One region of the Sphingobium sp. TomMM35A genome, then DNA from elsewhere that is predicted to be linked to it. Evidence: riboswitches for the same ligand, from Rfam matches in the RefSeq annotation. Region 1 holds a riboswitch; each other region holds the start of a gene.

Evidence for each region. A riboswitch is a leader RNA that binds a small molecule or an ion and turns the genes downstream of it on or off. The one in region 1 is predicted to bind cobalamin.
Region 2: it holds a riboswitch for cobalamin, as region 1 does, so the genes downstream of both, ACYU8T_RS15055 (TonB-dependent receptor) here and ACYU8T_RS13335 (cobalamin biosynthesis protein CobG) in region 1, are expected to answer to the same signal.
Region 3: it holds a riboswitch for cobalamin, as region 1 does, so the genes downstream of both, ACYU8T_RS00500 (TonB-dependent receptor plug domain-containing protein) here and ACYU8T_RS13335 (cobalamin biosynthesis protein CobG) in region 1, are expected to answer to the same signal.

What each region holds. Positions count from the first base shown of each region.
Region 1 is NZ_BSRC01000002.1:35,652-41,894, forward strand. Features, by position in the region: gene cobI (precorrin-2 C(20)-methyltransferase) at 1-146, opposite strand, end outside; gene ACYU8T_RS13330 (precorrin-8X methylmutase) at 143-772, opposite strand; gene ACYU8T_RS13335 (cobalamin biosynthesis protein CobG) at 772-1,827, opposite strand; cobalamin riboswitch at 2,058-2,283, opposite strand; gene ACYU8T_RS13340 (alpha/beta fold hydrolase) at 2,415-3,272, shown strand; gene bluB (5,6-dimethylbenzimidazole synthase) at 3,314-3,952, opposite strand; gene cobO (cob(I)yrinic acid a,c-diamide adenosyltransferase) at 3,954-4,559, opposite strand; gene cobN (cobaltochelatase subunit CobN) at 4,556-6,243, opposite strand, start outside.
Region 2 is NZ_BSRC01000002.1:421,814-428,056, reverse strand. Features, by position in the region: gene ACYU8T_RS15055 (TonB-dependent receptor) at 185-2,143, opposite strand; cobalamin riboswitch at 2,384-2,630, opposite strand; gene ACYU8T_RS15050 (hypothetical protein) at 2,842-3,021, opposite strand; gene ACYU8T_RS15045 (LysR family transcriptional regulator) at 3,200-4,093, opposite strand; gene ACYU8T_RS15040 (malate synthase G) at 4,205-6,243, shown strand, end outside.
Region 3 is NZ_BSRC01000001.1:99,454-105,696, reverse strand. Features, by position in the region: gene ACYU8T_RS00510 (FecCD family ABC transporter permease) at 1-854, opposite strand, end outside; gene ACYU8T_RS00505 (ABC transporter substrate-binding protein) at 980-1,819, shown strand; gene ACYU8T_RS00500 (TonB-dependent receptor plug domain-containing protein) at 1,856-3,724, opposite strand; cobalamin riboswitch at 3,891-4,153, opposite strand; gene mobA (molybdenum cofactor guanylyltransferase) at 4,181-4,714, shown strand; gene cobA (uroporphyrinogen-III C-methyltransferase) at 4,874-5,656, opposite strand; gene ACYU8T_RS00485 (molybdopterin-dependent oxidoreductase) at 5,643-6,243, opposite strand, start outside.

The DNA of each region.
Region 1 (6,243 bases):
TCGACAATCTTGCGGGCATGGCCGTGACGGCCGGGCTTGCGGAAATAGGCGATGTGGCGCGCCTCGCGGATCAGACGGTCTGCGCGTACGCTCATCAGGTCCTGTGCGCCGGGACCGAGCCCCACGCCATGGATCGTCCCGCTCATTCCGCCGCACTCGCCAGCGCGTTGACCGCCGCGACCGTGATCGCACTGCCGCCCAGCCGCCCTTCCACGACGCAGCAGGGCACGGGCTGGTTCTCCCAAAGCGCCTGTTTCGATTCCGCCGCGCCGACGAAACCGACAGGACAGCCGACTATCGCCGCCGGGCGTGGGCAGGCGGGGTCTTCCAGCATGTTGAGCAGGTGGAATAGCGCGGTAGGAGCGTTGCCGATCGCGACAACCGCTCCGGCCAGACGGGGGCGCCACAGTTCGAGCGCGGCCGCCGACCGGGTGTTCGCCATCGACCGGGCGAGGTCTGGAACTTGTGGATCGTTAAGGGTGCAGATGATCGCGTTGCCATTAGGCAGGCGGGCGCGCGTGATCCCTTCCGACACCATTCGCGCATCACACAGGATCGGCGCGCCAGCCTCCAGCGCGGCGATCGCGGCTTTGGCAAATCCCGGCGAGAAGCGAATATGCGGCGCCAGACCCACCATGCCCGCGGCATGGATCATCCGCACGGCAACCCGCTCCTCCTCGGCGGAGAAGCGGTCCAGCGCGGATTCCGTGCGGATCATGCGGAAGGACTGGCGATAGATTTCCGCGCCGTCTGTTTCATAAAGATGCGGCATCAATGGGCTCCGAAATGGGCGAAGATCTGATCAGGCGACAGGCCCGCGTGCAGCGGCGGCGCACCCGCGCGCGCATTGAGGGCAAGGTCGAAGACGCCCTCCCGCCCGGTCAGGACGACGGCCGCCTGCGACGGCCGGGCGCAGCCCTTGGCGCAACCGGACACGTGCAGCCCCGGCACATAGGGCGCGAGCCGGGCGGCAAGTTCACGGGTGGCGACGCTCGACTGCGGGCAGGCTGGAGCGCCCGGACAGGCATCGGCGGCAAGGCGCGGGTCGGACGGATCGTCGGCAGGTGCGCCGCTGCCCTCCAGCACCAACCCTCGCCATGGCGTGACCCGCACCGCACGCGCGTCATCGACGATGATGGCGAGGAGTTCCGCCGCCTCGATCCGGCCGAAGGGCGCGGCATGAAAGGGGCCGGGTGCATCCGCCAAGGCCGCGGCGCGGGAACGTGCCGGGGCAGGCGCCTCGATCGCCTCTTCAAACAGCGGGACATTGTGCCGCGCCATGCGGCCAGCCTGAACGCCGCCGCTTGCCATGAACCGATGGGCCATGCGGATCAACCCTTCCGCCGCGTCTGCCGTGTTGACCGGAGTACCTTTTATGCGCCCGTCCGCCCGCAGGATCAGCGCGCCGCTCGCGGCCCGTTCCACCCTGAAATCGGCCGACGCGTCGCTCAGCACCGGGGCAGGGCCAGCGTCGATCGCGAAGCCGACCTTCGCGGGAAGGTCCGGTAGTTCGCGCAGGCGCGCCGTCAGTTCCGTCGCGATCAGCGCGCTATCATCGCCCTCATGCCAATCCGGGTTGATCAGTATAGGAACGTGAGCGTCTCGCTCCTCATCGGCATGCGCGAGTCCAATAGCGATCAATCGCTCCATCAGCGCACGATGGTCAGCCTCCGCCACGCCCCTGATCTGAAAGGCGGCGCGGTTCGTGACGTCGATATGGCCATTGCCAAGGGTAAGCGCCGCCTCGCAAAATCCTACCGCCTGTTCCCGGCTCATCCGGCCAAGCGGTGGACGCACCCGCACCAGCAGCCCGTCGCCCGCCATCATCGGCCGCCATGCCGTCGGGCACCAGCCGCGCACACCGTGGCGCGTGCCGGTGCTGGCGGTATCACGCCGCATCTGCTCCTGCATTGCTTCAGCCCTCCAGCACTTGCGCCACGACCAGCGGACGGCGCGCGCAGGAAGGCGGCCAAGCCGCTCGCCTGCACGGCCGCAGCCGCACGAAATTCGTCGCTCAAACGGAGAACCGAGCCGTGACCATCCCCTGGATCATGGCAAGAGCGACCTTTGCTCCGGCAGGTCTCCTGGCTTGCGGGTCACAGCTTGGCATGGGGCCTTCCCGGATCGCTCCAGTGGCTGGCCGTCCCATTGTCAGAACTGGCCGGTCCATGCTTCGCTCGCCGCTCACAGTTGCAGGGACAGCCACGGATTTGGGAGAGAGCCTCCCGCACCGCATTCCCATTTAAGCCCCTATACCGGGGCACCGGCGCGATCGATGAACCGGACGAACCCGGCTCGACGCGCTTCATAATGACGATGCAGGCGAAAGGGAAGTAGTCAACGCCCGCTTCCTTGCGTCCATCGCGCATCGCCGCTACGCCCTCGCCAAATAGTGCAAAAATGGAGAGGAAAAGATGGGCGATTTCAGCTTCGAAGGCACCAGCCGCTTCCTGGAAACGGATAAGGGGCGGCTTCATTATCATGAAGCGGGATTAGGCCCTGCGCTGCTGCTGCTCCATGGGTCGGGCCCCGGCGTCACCGGCTGGGCGAATTTTCGGGGCAATCTGCCCTTCTTCTCCCAACATTTCCGCACCATCATCCTGGACGCACCGGGATATGGGAAGAGCGATCCCGTGGATGGCGACCCGGTGGGAGTAGCCCGCGACGCAGTCGTCGCGCTGATGGACGGCCTTGGCATCGACCGCGCCCATATTGTTGGCAACAGCTATGGGGGGATTGTCGGCGGACATCTGGCGGCATCTCATCCCGACCGCGTGCTGCGCTACATCACGATCGGCGGCATCGGTTTCAACATCACCTCGACCTTCCCCAATGAAGGGCTGACCCGCCTAGTCGATTTCATCGAAGATCCGACGCGGGAGAACATCATCGCCTGGCTCGAATCCATGGTGTACGACAAATCGATCATCACCGATGAATTGATCGACATGCGCTACAAGGCGGCGCTGGAACCGGTGACGATGGAAAGCAGCCGCAAGATGTACACGCGCGCCGCCCTCGGCTTCATCGCCCAGTCGATGAGCGGGCCGGGCGTGTCGCAGCGTATCGGCTATCTTGGCAAAATCCAGGCGCCGACGCTCATCATGTGGGGCCGCGATGACAAGGTCAGTCCGCTCGACGGCGCGCTGCTGCCCATGCGCATCATCCCCAATGCCGAACTGCACGTCTTCCCGCGCTGCGGCCATTGGACGATGATCGAGCACAAGGACCGTTTCGAAACGCTGGCGCTGGATTTCCTCCGGGGTGAATAGCTGATCTCGGTCCGAACGGGGGAGCGGATGCGGATGCGGAACTAACGCCGCACCACCACGGAATGCCAGTCGGTCCGCTGCTCCCAGCCCCGCCGTTCCAGTTCCGGTACATCCTCTTCACTGACAGCCCGGCCAAGGCAGAGCAGCCCCAGGCATTCCCAGCTTGCGGGAATATCGAGCATCGCGTTCACGCCTTCGGGCTCCATGATCGACACCCAACCCATGCCGATGCGCCGCGTCTGCGCCGCCAGCCATAGCGTATGCACCGCCATGACGCAGCTGTAACGCCGCGCCTCTGGCATCGTGACCGCACCCAGATGATGGCCCGTCTCCGTCCCATCGTCGCAATAGACGGCGAACAGGACCGGCGCCTCGCGCAAGCCGTGCAGCTTCAGGCTGCGATAGAGCTTGTCCTGATCGCCATCATATTCCTTGCCCGCTTCCTTGACCTGCCGGTCGACATGACAGGCCAGTCGCTCGCGTAGCTCCACGGTTTCCACACGCACGAAACGCCACGGCTGCGACAAGCCCACTGATGGCGCGCGATGCGCCATGCTGAGCAGCCATTCGACGTCCGTCTCATCGATCGGGTCCGTCCTGAAATGGCGAATGTCCCTTCGCGCCCTTACCAGCGCCTCGAACTGCGCGCTGTCGATCGGGGTGATGGCGGGACCGCTCATGTCAGAATTCGATCCCCGCCTGCGCCTTCACGCCGCTGCGGAAGGGGTGCTTGATCAGCGTCATTTCGGTGACGAGGTCCGCCGCCTCGATCAGGGGCTCGGGCGCGTTGCGGCCTGTGATGAGGACATGCTTCATCTCGTCCCTGTTCGTCACGGCTTCCAGCACCTCTTCGACCGGCAGATAATCGTAGCGCAGGACGATATTCAGTTCGTCCGCTAGCACCATATCATAGGCCGGATCGGCAATCATCCGCTTGACCTCATCCCATGCTTCGCGGGCAAGGGCGATGTCGCGGGTCTTGTCCTGCGTGTTCCAGGTGAAGCCTTCGCCCATCGGCTTGAATGTGACATTATCGGGAAACGCATCGAACACCGCTTTTTCTCCGGTGGTCATCGCGCCCTTTACGAACTGGACGACGCCGACCCGCTTGCCATGGCCGATGGCGCGGATGACCATGCCGAGCGCGGCGGTCGTCTTGCCCTTGCCCTTGCCGGTATGGACGATCAGCAAGCCCTTTTCCTGCGTCTTGGTCGCCATGATCTTGTCATGGGCGGCCTGCTTCTTCTTCATCTTTTCGGCATGCTGTTCCGGCGTGCGTTCGATCATGGGCGATCTTCCTTCAGTTGGGCAAGGATCATGGCGGCGCTGTTCGAACGGGGGCGCCACAGCCCCCGGTCCAGCGCTTCGTGGAGGCGTGCCGCGGCTTCGCGCAGCGCGGCGGGGTTGGCTTCGGCCATGAAGGCGCGCACGGCTTCGTCCTCGATGAAGGCGGCGTGGACGGCGTCGAAATGATGGTCTTTGACGCCATGCGTCGTCGCGGCGAAGGCGAAGAGATAATCGACGGAGGCAGCAATTTCGAACGCGCCCTTGTAGCCATGGCGCATCATGCCCGCGATCCATTTGGGATTGGTGACGCGCGCCCGCACCACCCGGCCGATCTCGTCCTCCAGCGTCCGGATGACCGGCCGTTCGGGCCTGCTATGGTCATTATGATAGCTGAGCGGCTGGCGGCCCGACAGATGCTCGACCGCCGCTGCGATCCCGCCTTCGAACTGATAATAATCATCGCTGTCGAGCAGGTCATGCTCGCGATTATCCTGATTCTGGATGAGAGCATCAGCCTCGCCCAGCCGCCGGGCGAACAGGTCGCGTTCCGCATCGCCCTCGACGCCGCCGCCATAGGCGTGGCTTCCCCAATCGAGATAGATGTTCGCCAGGTCCGAACGATCATGCCACAGCCGCTCGTCGATCATGGCCTGCAATCCCGCGCCATAGGCGCCCGGTTTCGATCCGAAGACACGCGTCCCAGCGCGGCGCAGCGCTGCCTTTTCAGCCGCACCCTCGGCCATGAGCGCCGCTGCTTCCGCCCGGTGACGCGCGGCGGCGGGATTATCCTCTTCCGGCTCGTCCAGCGCCATGACGGCGCGGGCGGCGCTGTCGACCAGGTCGATCTGTTCGGGAAAGGCGTCGCGGAAAAAGCCGGACACGCGCAACGTCACGTCCACGCGGGGCCGGTTGAGTTCGGCGATCGTCATCACCTCAAACCCGACCACGCGCCCCGATCCCCAATCCCACCGCGGCCGCACGCCCATCAATGCGAGCGCCTGCGCGATGTCGTCACCGCCGGTACGCATGTTCGCCGTGCCCCAGGCGGACAGGGCGATGGAGCGCGGATATCCGCCTTCTCGCTGGAGATAGTCCTGCACGACCAGCTCTGCCGATTTCTGGCCCAGGTTCCACGCCGCGACGGTCGGCACCGCGCGCGTATCGACCGAATAGAAATTCCGTCCGGTCGGCAGTACATCGGGCCGTCCCCGTGTCGGTGCCCCGGAGGGACCGGGCGCCACGAACCTTCCGTCGAGCGCCTGAAGCAGTGCCGTCTTCTCCGCCCCTCCGCAAGCGTCCACGCGGGGCGCGAGGTCATTGCGGATCGTGTCCAGAACCTGCGCACTTGCAGGCCCGGGACTGGCTTCTCCCGTATCGAGAAGCTGCATGGCATAGAGCTCGAGTCGCTCGACCGTATCGCCGGTGCTGCGCCAGACGTCAGGTGTCGTATCCGCCAGAATCTGCGGTCTCGGCCCCGTCCACGGCCTGCCCATGCCGCAGTCGATCGGATCGAACCCAAGCGCCAGATCATCAGCCAACGCCCGCAGCAGCGATTGCTGCCCTCCGTCCAATCCCCTGGGGCAGCGAGCCAAGGCGATCAGCAAGTCGCGGCGCAATGCCCGCTCCGGCGATCGGGTGAAGACATGCAGACCATCGCGGATCTGCATTTCTTTTAACTCACACA
Region 2 (6,243 bases), 390 kb from region 1:
AAAGTTGCACAGCGGCGAAAGCGCGTCAACCATAGCCCAAAATTTCCATGCTGAACTCCAAGACTTTTAACCTGTTTAAATAAAGAATGTCTGGCTTTTACTTTACGAACACTTCCGTCCCATAAGTAAGTCGTTGATCGCGAAGGCCGGTCTCCTGCCAACGACCAGCCTTCGCCTTCAACTGTCAGAAGAGGAACTTGACGCCGCCGCGCACCGTTCGCGGTTCGACGACGCGGCTCAGCCGTCCTTCGACCGGCTCCGCATCGGCGGCGGGGATGTAGGATTCGTAATAATAGGCGATGTCCTTGTCCCGGCTGCCCAGGATATTGAGCAGTTCGGCATAGATCTGCACCCGCTTCCCCTTCCAGGCGGCGCGGGCATTGACGACAGTGCTGCCGGGATCGCGCACGCTATTATCCTCGATCAGGGGAGAGGGCCCGAGATGGCGGACGCGGATGCTGGCTTCCCATGGATCGAGGACGATAGCCGCCCCGGCGGACGCTGCGTTCCTGAAGGCGTTGGGGATATGATCGCCATTGGTGTAGCGGCTGTGGCTGGCGGTGTAATTGCCGTCGAAGGCAAGCCAGGGGAGTGGCCGCCAGAAGGCGACAAGCTCATAGCCATGGCGGCGGCTGGCTCCGCTGGGTTCGACCGCGTTGGAATCGCCGACGAAGCGCAACTCGCTGCCGACGTTCAGCCACCAATAGGTTGCGGTGAAGGTGAAGCCGGGAAGCTGAAGGCGGCCGCCCAGTTCCTTGCCGGTGCCGCGCACGAGCATGGGAACAGGCGTGTCCACATTGACCGCGCCGCGCGCATCGTTGGAATGGAAGCCCCGGCCCCAATTGGCATAGAGTTCGACCTGCGGGGTAATTGCCCATGCGGCCGACGCCTTGGGAGAGACGAGCGTGTCCGAGCCGCTGCCTTCACCCAACGCGGCGGCGACGGCGTCCCGGCTGCGGACATCATAATGATAATAGTCGCCGCGCACCCCGCCGGTGATGCGCAGGCCGGGAAGGGGCGTGACGGTCGCTTCGCCATAAAGCGCGGCCGAGCCTTGGTTGACGCGATAGCGCCCAAGCGAGGAGAGGAAAGCGCGCCCTGCGGTTCGGTTGACGCCGACATTGCCGATCGCGTCATAACGGTTTTCCGTGCCGAGCTTCAGTTGCAGCGCTGGATCGGCATCCCAGCGCTTTTCGCCCGTGAGGCCGAGAACCCAGCGGCGGTCGAATTGCTGTATCTGCGCGCTGGTGCCGTCGGGGTCGGTGTAAGTGGGGTTCGAGAACATCGTCCAGTCGTAGAACTGGGCATAAAGATTGGCGCGCCATGTCGGCTGAATGGTGGCGAGATTGCCGATAATGCGGGTGGTTTCACCGCGCGCGGACGGATCGGGCGAACAGAAGACATCGGGGCAGAGCGGCGTGCCTACGATGCGCTCGGGAATTTGCTCGGTCGGGCGCCATGTCGCGCGATAGGCGTGAAGCGTGGCGTCGATCTTCCCGGCCCCTGTGGGGAGCGTATATTTGGCGAAGCCCGCATAATGGCGCAGATGTTCAGGCTCCTGCCATGGCCCGTCATAGGCCTTGGCCTGCGCGACCAGGGTGAGATGGCCCGCGCCCGCCTTTACGGTCCCGCCCGACGCCAGCCTGCGCCAGCCGAAGGAGCCGCCCTCCGCCGCGACCCATGGCCGGTCATAGCCGTCGATCGTGGTCATATAGGCCGCGCCCGCAAGCGCGAAGTCGCCGCCATCGGCGCGATAGGGACCTTTGCGAAAATCCTCACGCGCGATGATTTCCGGGATGAGCCCGTTGAGGTCGAGATAGCCCTGGCCGTGGCCATGGCTGCGGAAGTTCATCTGAACCCCGTCGATATAGGTGGTGAAGTCCGACCCATGGTCGAGGTTGAAACCGCGCAGGAAATATTGATTGGCCTTGCCGCTGCCCGAATGCTGGGCCGCGACCATGCCCGGCACGGCTTCGAGCAGTTCGGCGACGCGCAGCAGCGGGCGGACGAGAAGGTCAGCGCCGCCGACGCTGCCTTCGCTCGCCGCATGGGCGGTGCCGATCTTGTCCTCGCCCCGGCCGAAGACGATGATGGCGCTGGCGTCTTCGCCCGCGTCGGCCGCTTCGGCGGCAAAGGCTGGCAGGGGGAGGAGAGTGGCGGTCAGCGCCCAGGCGGCGCGGTGGAAATGATCGGGAAGTTTCACATCATGCACTCCGGGCGTCTGGCGACATCCGGCAAGAGACCTGTCGTCAGGCGACGACCGGCGCACGCCGACGGCCGGACGCCCCCAAGGCGGCCGCCAGCGTCACCGAAGCGGCCTCTTGCCGCTCATTCGTCGCTCAGACGGAGTTCACCGTGCCGCGGCCATCCCCTGGACCAAGGCAAGAGCGACCAGACGCTGGCAGGTATCCTGGCTCGCGGGTCATCGCTTGATGCACGGCCTTCCCAGGCCTCGCAGGATTTAGCGTCCGGCCCAGTGACTTGCCCCAACCTGCCTGTGAGGTGGGGCGATGTGCATCGCGCTCGCCGCTTACAGTTGCAGGGACAGCCCTGGCTTGGGGAGGCGGATGCCTTCCTTACCATGTTCCCTTTTAAGCCTCTTTCGAGGCACCGGCGCGATCATGCCCGGGGGTTGCCCGGGTGAGGGGGCGATAGCGGAGGTGGGGGTGTGGGGCAAGGGGGGGTGGTGGGGATTGCTCCCTCTCCCCTTTAGGGGAGAGGGGTGGGGAGAGGGGGGCGGCGCTGGTTGCTTTACAGTCCCCTCTCCCGCCTTCGCTTCGCTCGGCACCCTCTCCCCTGAAGGGGAGAGGGGAATGGTGGTGCTGGGCCTTCGCGCCAAGATCAGTTCAGGGTCGTGCCTCGTTCTCGCTGGAGGCGGAGGGCCATGGCCTGGTAGCGGACGGCGCGTTCATTGTGGAGGGCGATGGTTGCCTGGTCGGCGCCGCGTAGGCGGGCTTCCCTGGCTTGCCGCGCTTCCTGGGCGGCGCAGGCGGAAAAATGTGACGCGTCATTGGGGCGCATGGCCCATATCCTCTCTCAAGTTTCTTATGGCTCGAACGATAACATCGGCCTTTCCCGCTGCCATTACGCAGGTTAACGCCGGAAAGCTTCTATTTTTTGACAGGAGCCTGGCGAATTTTCGCATAATGGAATTTTGGCTTTTCAGCGGGTTGAGCGGGAGCCCGCCTGCCTTTTTCTATCAACCGCCCCTGTTCCACGGCGCGGCGCGGAAGCTTTCGCGCAAGAATGCGATGAAGGTGTCCACGGCGGCAGGGCGGCCCGCCGCGCGGGGGTGGACGGCGTGGACGGCGAGGTCGGCGGGGCCTTCCCAAGGTTCAAGGACGCGGACGAGGCGTCCGTCCGCGATCAGATCGCCCACGTCCCAGAGCGAGCGCAGGGCGATGCCGACGCCGGTCAGGGCGAGTTCGCGCACGATTTCGCTGCTGTTGGTGCGGACATGGCTTTGGCCGTCGATCAGCTTGCGCGCGCGCCCGTTGACCAATCGCCATGGCAATTGTCCTTCGGCGGCGAGCAGACGGTGGCGGGAGAGGTCAGCTATCCCTTCCGGCGTGCCGTGGGCGGCGAGATAGGCGGGGTTCGCGCAGAGGATGCGGCGGTTGGCGGCGAGATGATGCCCCTCCAGATGGGCGGGAATGTCGCTGGTGATGCGGATCGCAAGGTCGATCCGTTCAGCGAGCAGGTCTTCATAGGCGTCGGACAGGTTGAGTTGGAGGTCGACGCGCGGATGCTGTTCCAGGAATCGGCCGACATGGGGGGCGACATGGAGGCGGCCGAAGGAGGTGGGGGCGGAGATGCGCAGCGGGCCTGACGCGGTGCGGTGGCGATTGGTGACGCGCTCTTCCGCGTGGGCAATGGCGTCGAGGATGGCGACGAGATCGCGGTGAAGGCTGGCGCCCTCTTCCGTCAGGGCGAGGCGGCGCGTGGTGCGATGGATGAGGCGGACGCCGAGGCGGGCTTCGAGGCGAGAGAGGCGTTTCGACATCATCGCGGGCGAGATGTTGAGCATGCGGCCAGCGGCTGAGAGGCTGCCTGCTTCCACCGCGCGGGCGAAGAGAAGATAGTCGGGGTCCATCGATGATCTTTTCCTGTGAGGAACAGATGCTTTGAACCTTTATCATCTAGTGCGAGGATGGCGGCGGGTCTATAGATTTTGGCCATAGTTTTTCGTGATGGAGAGTTGCCGATGGACGGTATGATCGAGAAATCGGGCCTGATGGTGGCCGCCGAACTGGCGCGCTTTATCGATGAGGATGTGCTGCCGGGGACGGGGATCGTGGCGGATGCGTTCTGGCGAGGCGCTGCTGCGATCTTCGCGCGGTTCGCGCCGCGCAATGCGGCTTTGCTGGAGAAGCGTGATGCTCTTCAGGCGCAGATCGATGCCTGGCACGGGGAGCATGCGGGGCGGCCTTTCGATGCGGAGGCCTATCGGGCTTTCCTGACGGAGATCGGCTATCTGGTGCCGGAGCCTGCGCCCTTTTCCATCGGGTCGGGCCGGGTGGATGCGGAGCTTGCGAGCTTGGCGGGGCCGCAGTTGGTGGTGCCGATCCTGAATGCGCGGTTCCTGTTGAACGCGGCCAATGCGCGGTGGGGAAGCCTGTATGATGCGCTTTATGGGACGGACGCGATCCCGGGCGTGGCGGCGGGCAAGGGCCATGATCCGGCGCGGGGCGCGCAGGTGATTGCCTGGGCCAAGGCGTTTCTGGACCGGGCGGTTCCGCTGACGGAGGGAAGCTGGGCGGAGTGGACCGGGGGCGAGCCGGTGTTGCGGGATGCTTCGCAACTCGCAGGACGGGCAGGGGATAATATCCTGCTGCGCAATCATGGGCTGCATATCGAACTGGTGATCGATGCGGGGCATCCGATCGGGCGGGATGACCCGGCGCATTTGGCCGATGTCGTGCTGGAGTCGGCTTTGTCGACCATCTGCGACCTGGAGGATTCGGTCGCGGCGGTGGATGCGGGGGACAAGGTGGCGGCCTATGCCAACTGGCTGGGGCTGATGAAGGGCGACCTGGAGGAGAGCTTCGAGAAGAATGGCGCGATGATGACGCGGCGGCTGAATGGCGACCGGTCCTATGTTGCGCCTGATGGAAGTGGGTTCACGCTGCCGGGGCGGTCATTGCTGTTCGTGCGCAATGTCGGGCATTTGATGACGACGCCTGCGGTTCGCTTGGCGGATGGGACGGAGGCTCCGGAAGGGATTTTGGATGGGATCGTCACCAGCCTGATCGCCTTGCACGACATTCGGCGCGGCGGGCGCTTCGTCAACAGCCGGGCGGGCAGCATCTATATCGTGAAGCCCAAGATGCATGGGCCGGAGGAGGTCGCCTTCACCAATGATCTGTTCGATGCGATCGAGGATTTGCTGGGGCTGGAGCGGCATCAGCTGAAAGTCGGGGTGATGGATGAGGAGCGGCGGACTTCGGCCAACCTTGCCGCCTGCATCCATGCGGTGCGGGACCGGATCGTCTTCATCAATACTGGCTTCCTGGATCGCACGGGCGACGAGATCCATACGTCGATGCGGGCGGGGCCTATGATCCGCAAGGGCGACATGAAGGGCGCGGCGTGGATCCAGGCCTATGAGGATCGCAATGTGCAGATCGGACTGGCTTGCGGGCTGTCGGGCCGGGCGCAGATCGGCAAGGGCATGTGGGCGGCTCCGGATCGGATGGCGGACATGCTGGACCAGAAGGTCGGGCATCCGATGACGGGGGCGAATACGGCTTGGGTGCCTTCGCCGACTGCCGCGACCTTGCACGCTACGCATTATCACGCCGTCGATGTTTTTGCCCGGCAGGAGGAGCGGAAGGCGGAGGCGGTGGCTTCGCTCGATGCGCTGCTGACGATACCGCTGGCGGCGGGGGTGAACTGGTCGGCGCAGGATGTTCGGGACGAGCTGGACAATAATGCGCAGGGGATACTGGGCTATGTCGTGCGCTGGGTGGATCAGGGCGTAGGGTGCTCGAAGGTGCCGGATATCCATGACGTGGGGCTGATGGAGGATCGGGCGACGTTGCGGATTTCTTCGCAGCATATCGCCAATTGGCTGCTGCATGGCGTGTGTTCGGCCGAGGAGGTGGACGCGGCGCTGCGGCGGATGGCGGTCAAGGTGGATGCGCAGAATGCGGGCGACCCGCTCTACCAGCCGATGAGCGGGCGGGAGGAGGAGAGCATCGCCTTCCAGGCGGCGCGGGCGCTGGTGTTTGAGGGGGTGGCGCA
Region 3 (6,243 bases), on a different contig from region 1:
CCGAGCAAGGACGGAAGCAGGATCGCCGACGGCGAGCGATCAGTCAGCGGCCTGACGAGATGCGGCACGATCAGCCCGACAAAGCCGATCGCGCCAGACACCGCGACCGCGCCACCGACGCCGATGGCGACACCCAGCATCATGCGCAGCCGCGCCTTGGTGAGGTCGACGCCCAATGCCTGCGCGCCTTCTTCGCCCAAGGTCAGCGCGTCGAGACTGCGCCCGTCCGCGATCAGCAGCGCGGCTCCGACAAGCACGCAGGGCAAGGCGATCCAGACATGCGCATAGCTGCGATTTTCAAGGCTGCCCATCAGCCAGCTCATGATCTCCATCGCGGCGAAGGGATTGGGCGACAGGTTGAGCGACAGGCTGATCCCCGCCCCGGCGAGCGTTGCGACGGCAATGCCAGCGAGGATCAGCGTCAAAGGACTTTCCGATGGCCCGGCCAGCAGGAACAGCGCGCCGATCGCGATCAGGCTGGTGGTGATGGCCAGGATCGGCAGGATCACTGGATGAAGCTGCGCCAGCCCGAAATAGAGCGCGCCCACCGCCCCGAGCGCGGCTGCATTGGATGCGCCAAGCACCGAAGGTTCGGCCAGCGGATTGCGCAAATAGCCCTGCAATGCCGCTCCGGCGAGGCCGAGCATCGCGCCGACGATCAGCCCGAGCAGCATGCGCGGCACGCGCAGATCGATCAGGATGGCGCGGGCGACCTCATCGCCGCCGCCGCTCAGGACGGCAAGGATGCGAGGGGGTGAAAGCGGAACGGCGCCCAGCGTGAGCGAGCCCAGCGCTGCGATGAGAGTCAGCGCGGTGAGAACCGGGAGCAGAAGCGGATGGCGGCGCGCGCTCATGGCTTGCGCACTCCAAGGCCGCTGATACAGGTCGTAGTGCTCCTGCGAAGGCAGGAGCCCAGTTGCTTCACTTGAGCTGGGCTCCTGCCTTCGCAGGAGCCCAGCACGTTGCAGAGGCAGGATTGATGCGCGGAAAGATCATCGCGGCGCTTTGTGCGCTCAGCCTCACCAGCGCCGCCCCTGCCCCGCCACGCCGCATCGTGTCGCTCAACACCTGCGCCGACCAATATGTGCTGGCGCTCGCCGATCCGGGTCAGATCGCGGCGTTGAGCCCCTATGGCCATGATCCCGAATTGTCGGCAGCGGTGGCGAAGGCGCGGCGCTTTCCGGTGCTGAAGCGCCCGGCCGAAGAGGTGCTGGCGTTGCGGCCCGACTTGGTGATTGGCTTTCCTGATGGCACAGGCGGCGTGGTCGGCGCGCCCGATGGGCGATGGCGCAAGCTGGGCCTCGCGAGCGCAACCAGCTTCGCCGCAATCCGCGATCAGGTTCGTCAGGTCGCGGCGGCGGTCGGCCAGCGCGCGCGCGGCGAAGCGTTGATCAGGGGCATGGAGCGCGATCTTGCCGCCCTGCCCCGGCGCAAGGGCGGCGGGGTCGCGGCCTATTATCAGCGACGCGGCTACATGACGGGCACGGGCACCCTGGTCGATGAACTGATCCGGCGCGCGGGCCTCGTCAATCTGGCGGAAAAGCTCGGCAAGCCCGCGCTGGCGCAAGTGCCGCTGGAACAGATGATCGCAGCCAAGCCCGACTATCTGATCGTGGAAGAAGGCAGCGAAAACATCGTCGATCAGGGGACGGAGATGCTGCACCATCCCGCGTTGAGATCCATCCCCCGCATCCGTGTGCCCCAGGCCTGGACGGTCTGCGGCGGCCCCGCCTATGTGCAGGCCGCGCGCAGCATCATTGCCCAGGCGGATGCTGCGGGCAAAGAGAGGGCGCAGCCAAAGGCCGCGCCCCGGCGATGAAGCGGGGCGGCCGCCCACCCCGTTCATCTTTCACCGTCAGAAGCGGACACGCACGCCGCCATAGGCCGATCGGCCATAGGTGCTGTAGCCATAGACGGTCGCATATTCTTCGTCCGTGACATTGTCGATGCGGCCGTAAATCTCCAGATGCTCGTTGATCGGCAGCGAGGCGCGGAGGTCCAGCCGGGCGTAGCCGTCGAGACGCTGGGTGTTGGCGGCATCGTTGAAGCTGTCGCCGACCATGGTCACCGTTGCGCCAGTCGACAGGCCGAACGACCAATCATAGTCTGCCGAGACGCTGACGGCATCCTTTGCGCGGCGGGGAAGGCGCTTGCCTTCGTTGAGCCCGCCTTCGGACCGGTCGACAGCGTCGATATAGCTGTAGGCCGCTATGACCGTCAGCGCATCGACGGGCTTCAGCGTCAAGGCTGCTTCCACGCCCTTTGCACGGGTGCGGGTGAGGTTGACATAGCGGCCGAAAGGAAGGGCGAAGCCGTCGAAATAAATCTGGTCGCGGGTGTCGCGGCGAAACGCGGTGACAGAGATCATCGCGCGGCCCTCATCCAGGCTCTGATCGAAGCCGATGTCATAGCTTTTCGACCGTTCGGGCTTGAGGTCGAGATTGCCATAGGTGGCGTCGTAGATCTGGTACAGCGAAGGTGCGCGAAAGCCTTCGCCATAGCTGGCGCGGATATTGGTGCGGCCTTCATTGGGCGTGTAGTTGGCGTTGGCGCCAAAGGTGGTGGCGCCCCCGAATTGGCTGTGATCGTCATGGCGTACGCCGCCGGTAACCGACAAGCCAACAAAAGGCTTTACGACCGCAAGCGCATAGACGCTGTCGATGTTTACCTCTGCTCCGCTGACGACCTTATCGCCTGTGAAGAAGTCGTAGAAGAACGAGTCATATTTGGGCCGCTCATGCTCGTAGCCAAAGACCAGTTTGGCTTGATCCACCGGCTGATAGACGCCTTCATATTCAAATCGCAGGTTGGTGCCTGAATAGCCATAGTCAGGCGCGGAACTGGGCGCGAAGAAATAGTCGCGGTCATTGCGGAACCAGGTCACCGCCGCACGCTGCGTCAACTTGCCGTCGAAAGAGGAAAGGTTGAGCCCCGCATAGCCGACATATTGGTCAAGCTTGCTGCTATCCCTTGATTCAGCCGGCGCGCCAAAGAAGATGTCGGTATCGAGGTCCGCATGGATGTAATAGCCACGCAGGTCGAGGCTGAGATTGTCGGTGAAGGCGAGCTTCAGCTTCGCGTGGGTCGCGATATTTTCATAACCGTCCTTCTCCGTACCGCCCTGTGCCGCGGAGATGCCATCGGTACGGAAATAGGCGACGCCCGCGCTGCCCGATGCGATGCCGGTGCTGCCCGATATGTCAGCCTTTGCATTCAGCGTGTCGGCATAGCCATAATCCACCGATGCGCTGCCGCCAACGCCTTCGCCCGGCTCGGCCGACATGATGTTGACCACGCCGCCGATCGCCTGGCTGCCGTAGACCACCGAATTGGAGCCGCGCAGCACTTCGATGCGGCGGATGTTGCCCGTGAGCAGATTGCCGAAGTCGTAGGCATCGCCAATGACGCTCGGGTCATTGATCTTCACGCCATCGAGCAGCACCAGCGTTTGCGTCGTTTCCGCGCCACGGATCGAAATGCCGGTGACGCCGCCCACGGCATCGGCGCGGTTGAAACGGACGCCGGGCGTGGTGATCAGCAGGTCCGCGACGCTGACATTCTGGCGCGTCTCGATCGTCTTTTCATCGATCACCGTCACGGCCTGCCCGACTTCATCGGTCGGCTGCTCGATGCCGAGCGCGGTGACGACGATTTCGTCTGCGTCTTCGGCAAGCGCTGGGGTGGCGGCGAGGAGCGCCAGCAGCGAGATTCCGGTCTTGAACATATTCTGTCTTCCCTGAGCGCCATGCGACATGAGGCCAGGGCGTCCGCGCGAGCGGCCGGTGCGCGAGGGAGGGAGACGCCAATCCCGTCACGCGCACCGATGCGGCCCTGCGCCGCTTCGTCGCTCAGACGGAAAACCGTGCCCGGGCCGATCCCTGGACCCAGGCAAGAGCGACCATGCGCCGGCAGGTTTCCTGGCTCGCGGGTCGTCGCGGCGATGCACGGGCCTTCCCGGACGCGTGTCCAGTGGCTGGTCCCCCTCGCCTTCCCCTTTTGAAGGCATGCGGGTTTCCGGGTGCATCGCGCTCACCGCTTACAGTTGCAGGGGCAGCTGCGGATTTGGACGGATGAGCCGTCCGCACCGCATTCCCTTTCCGGCGCGATCTTATCGTCAGCGGTTGCCCGCTCACGCCGCGCGCCATAGGGGAAAGCGAGGGTTCTGCCAAGGAGTGGATCGATGCGATTACTGGGCGCTGTGCTTGCCGGGGGACGATCAAGCCGGTTCGGGAGCGACAAGGCGCTGGCGCTGATGCCGGATGGGCGCATGCTGATTGAACATGCGGTAGCAGCAATCGCGCCGCATGTGGAGACGGTGGTGGTCTGCGGGCGGACGGTCGAGGGGATGACCAGCCTCTCCGACCGGCCCGCGCCTGATATGGGACCGCTGGGCGGGCTGAACGCGGCACTGCATCATGCGCGGGACGAAGGCTATGACGCGGTGCTGACGACCGGGTGTGACATGCCGCTCTATCCGGCGGCGCTGGTGGAGGCGCTGGCGGGAGAAGGCGCTGCGGTGTTGAAGGGGCAGCAACTTGCCGGTTTCTGGCCTGCGGGGCTTGCAGATGAACTGGACGCGCATCTGGCTGAGGAGAATAGCCGGTCGATATATGGCTGGCTGGAGCGGATCGGCGCGCGGATCGTGGAGCGGGCGGATATCGTCCTGCCGAATATTAATCGACCGCAGGATCTTGCCGGATTGCCAAAAAGCTAGCTGCGCCGTGCTCCTGCCTTTGCAGGAGCACGTTGCTTATCGTGCTGAGCGGGTTGCACCCTATCGCCGAGCTGAACTTGCCGAAGCCCCCTCCCTTCCTTCCAACTAAGTTCGGGGGCGTTCGGCAAGCTCAGGGCAAAGGTCGCGGAGAGCCGGTCTTCAAAGCTGAAGAGCGACGCTCGTGGCGGCCTCTACTGGCATGGTCGTGCCCGCCACCGCTTCACCAATCAGAAGCAGGGTCGGATCTTCGTCGCTGATCGTGGCCACCAGAAAGGCAAGCGCCGACAGCTTCCCCCGGATCAGGCGTTCGGTGGGCAGCGAGACATTGACCGCCACCATCACCGGCGTCTCGGGATCGCGTCCGGCGGCGATCAGCTGGCGGCTGATCTCTCCGGCGGCGGCGCGCCCCATATAGATGCCGAGCGTGCCCCCGGGACGGGCGAGCGTTTCCCAGTCGAGCTTGAGCGGCTCACCGGCTTTCAGATGCGCGGTCACCAGTGTCAGGCCGCGCGCCTTGCCGCGCAGGGTGAGCGAGGCGTTGCCGCTTGCCGCCGCCGCGCTGGCAGTGGTGATGCCGGGGCAGATGTGGGTGCGGATGCCGTCAGCGGCGAGATGATCCATCTCCTCGGCCGAGCGGCCAAAGACCGACGGGTCGCCGCCTTTCAGGCGCACGACGCGCTTGCCTGCCTTTGCGGCGGCGAGGAGGAGGTCGTTGATGCTTTCCTGATCCTTGCTGTGGCGGCCGGAGCGCTTGCCGACGCTGACGCGCTCGATGCCCTGCGGGATGAGGTCGAGGACGCCGGGGCCGACCAGTGCGTCATAAAAGACGATGTCGGCCGCCGCCATCAGCTTTTCGGCCTTGCGGGTCAGCAGGTCCGGGTCGCCGGGACCTGCGCCGACCAGCCAGACTTCACCGGGGGCGATAAGTTCATTCGGCTGCATGGAGCGTCTCCTGCGGGATTTGGGCGAGGATGTTGGCGAGCGCGGGGCGGCAGGACCCGCAGTTGGTGCCCGCGCCGATCGCCTTGCCGATGGCGGGCACGTCGACCAGGCTCTGGTCGCGAATTGCGGCGACGATCTGGTTGAGGCCGATGTCGAAGCAGACGCAGATGGTCGGGCCTTTGTCAGGCTGGCTGCCGGGGCCGCGCGCCGCGAGGACGGAAGCGCCCACCTCTTCGGCTTCAAGCTGGCCGATGAGCCAGTCGCGCGTGGGGAGCAGGCCGGTGCGGGTCACGAAGAGGACGCCTGCCAGCTTGCCATCCTTGATAATCGCGACGCGGCGGGTGCCACGCGACATATCGACGGCCTCGACCCGGTCGCCCCTGGGCAGGCAGGCTTCGAGCCGGGCGGGATCGCCATTGCCCGCGACCTCGTAAAGCGCGCCGCCCGGCACGGTGACCTTTGTCGCCCACAGGCAGGGAACCCTGGCGGGCTGCTCGCCGCGCAGGATCAGGAAGCCCTTCCACTCGGTCGCGACTTTCTCGATGCTGGCGGGCGTCAGCTTGAAGCCGGGCTGACCGGAATGGGGA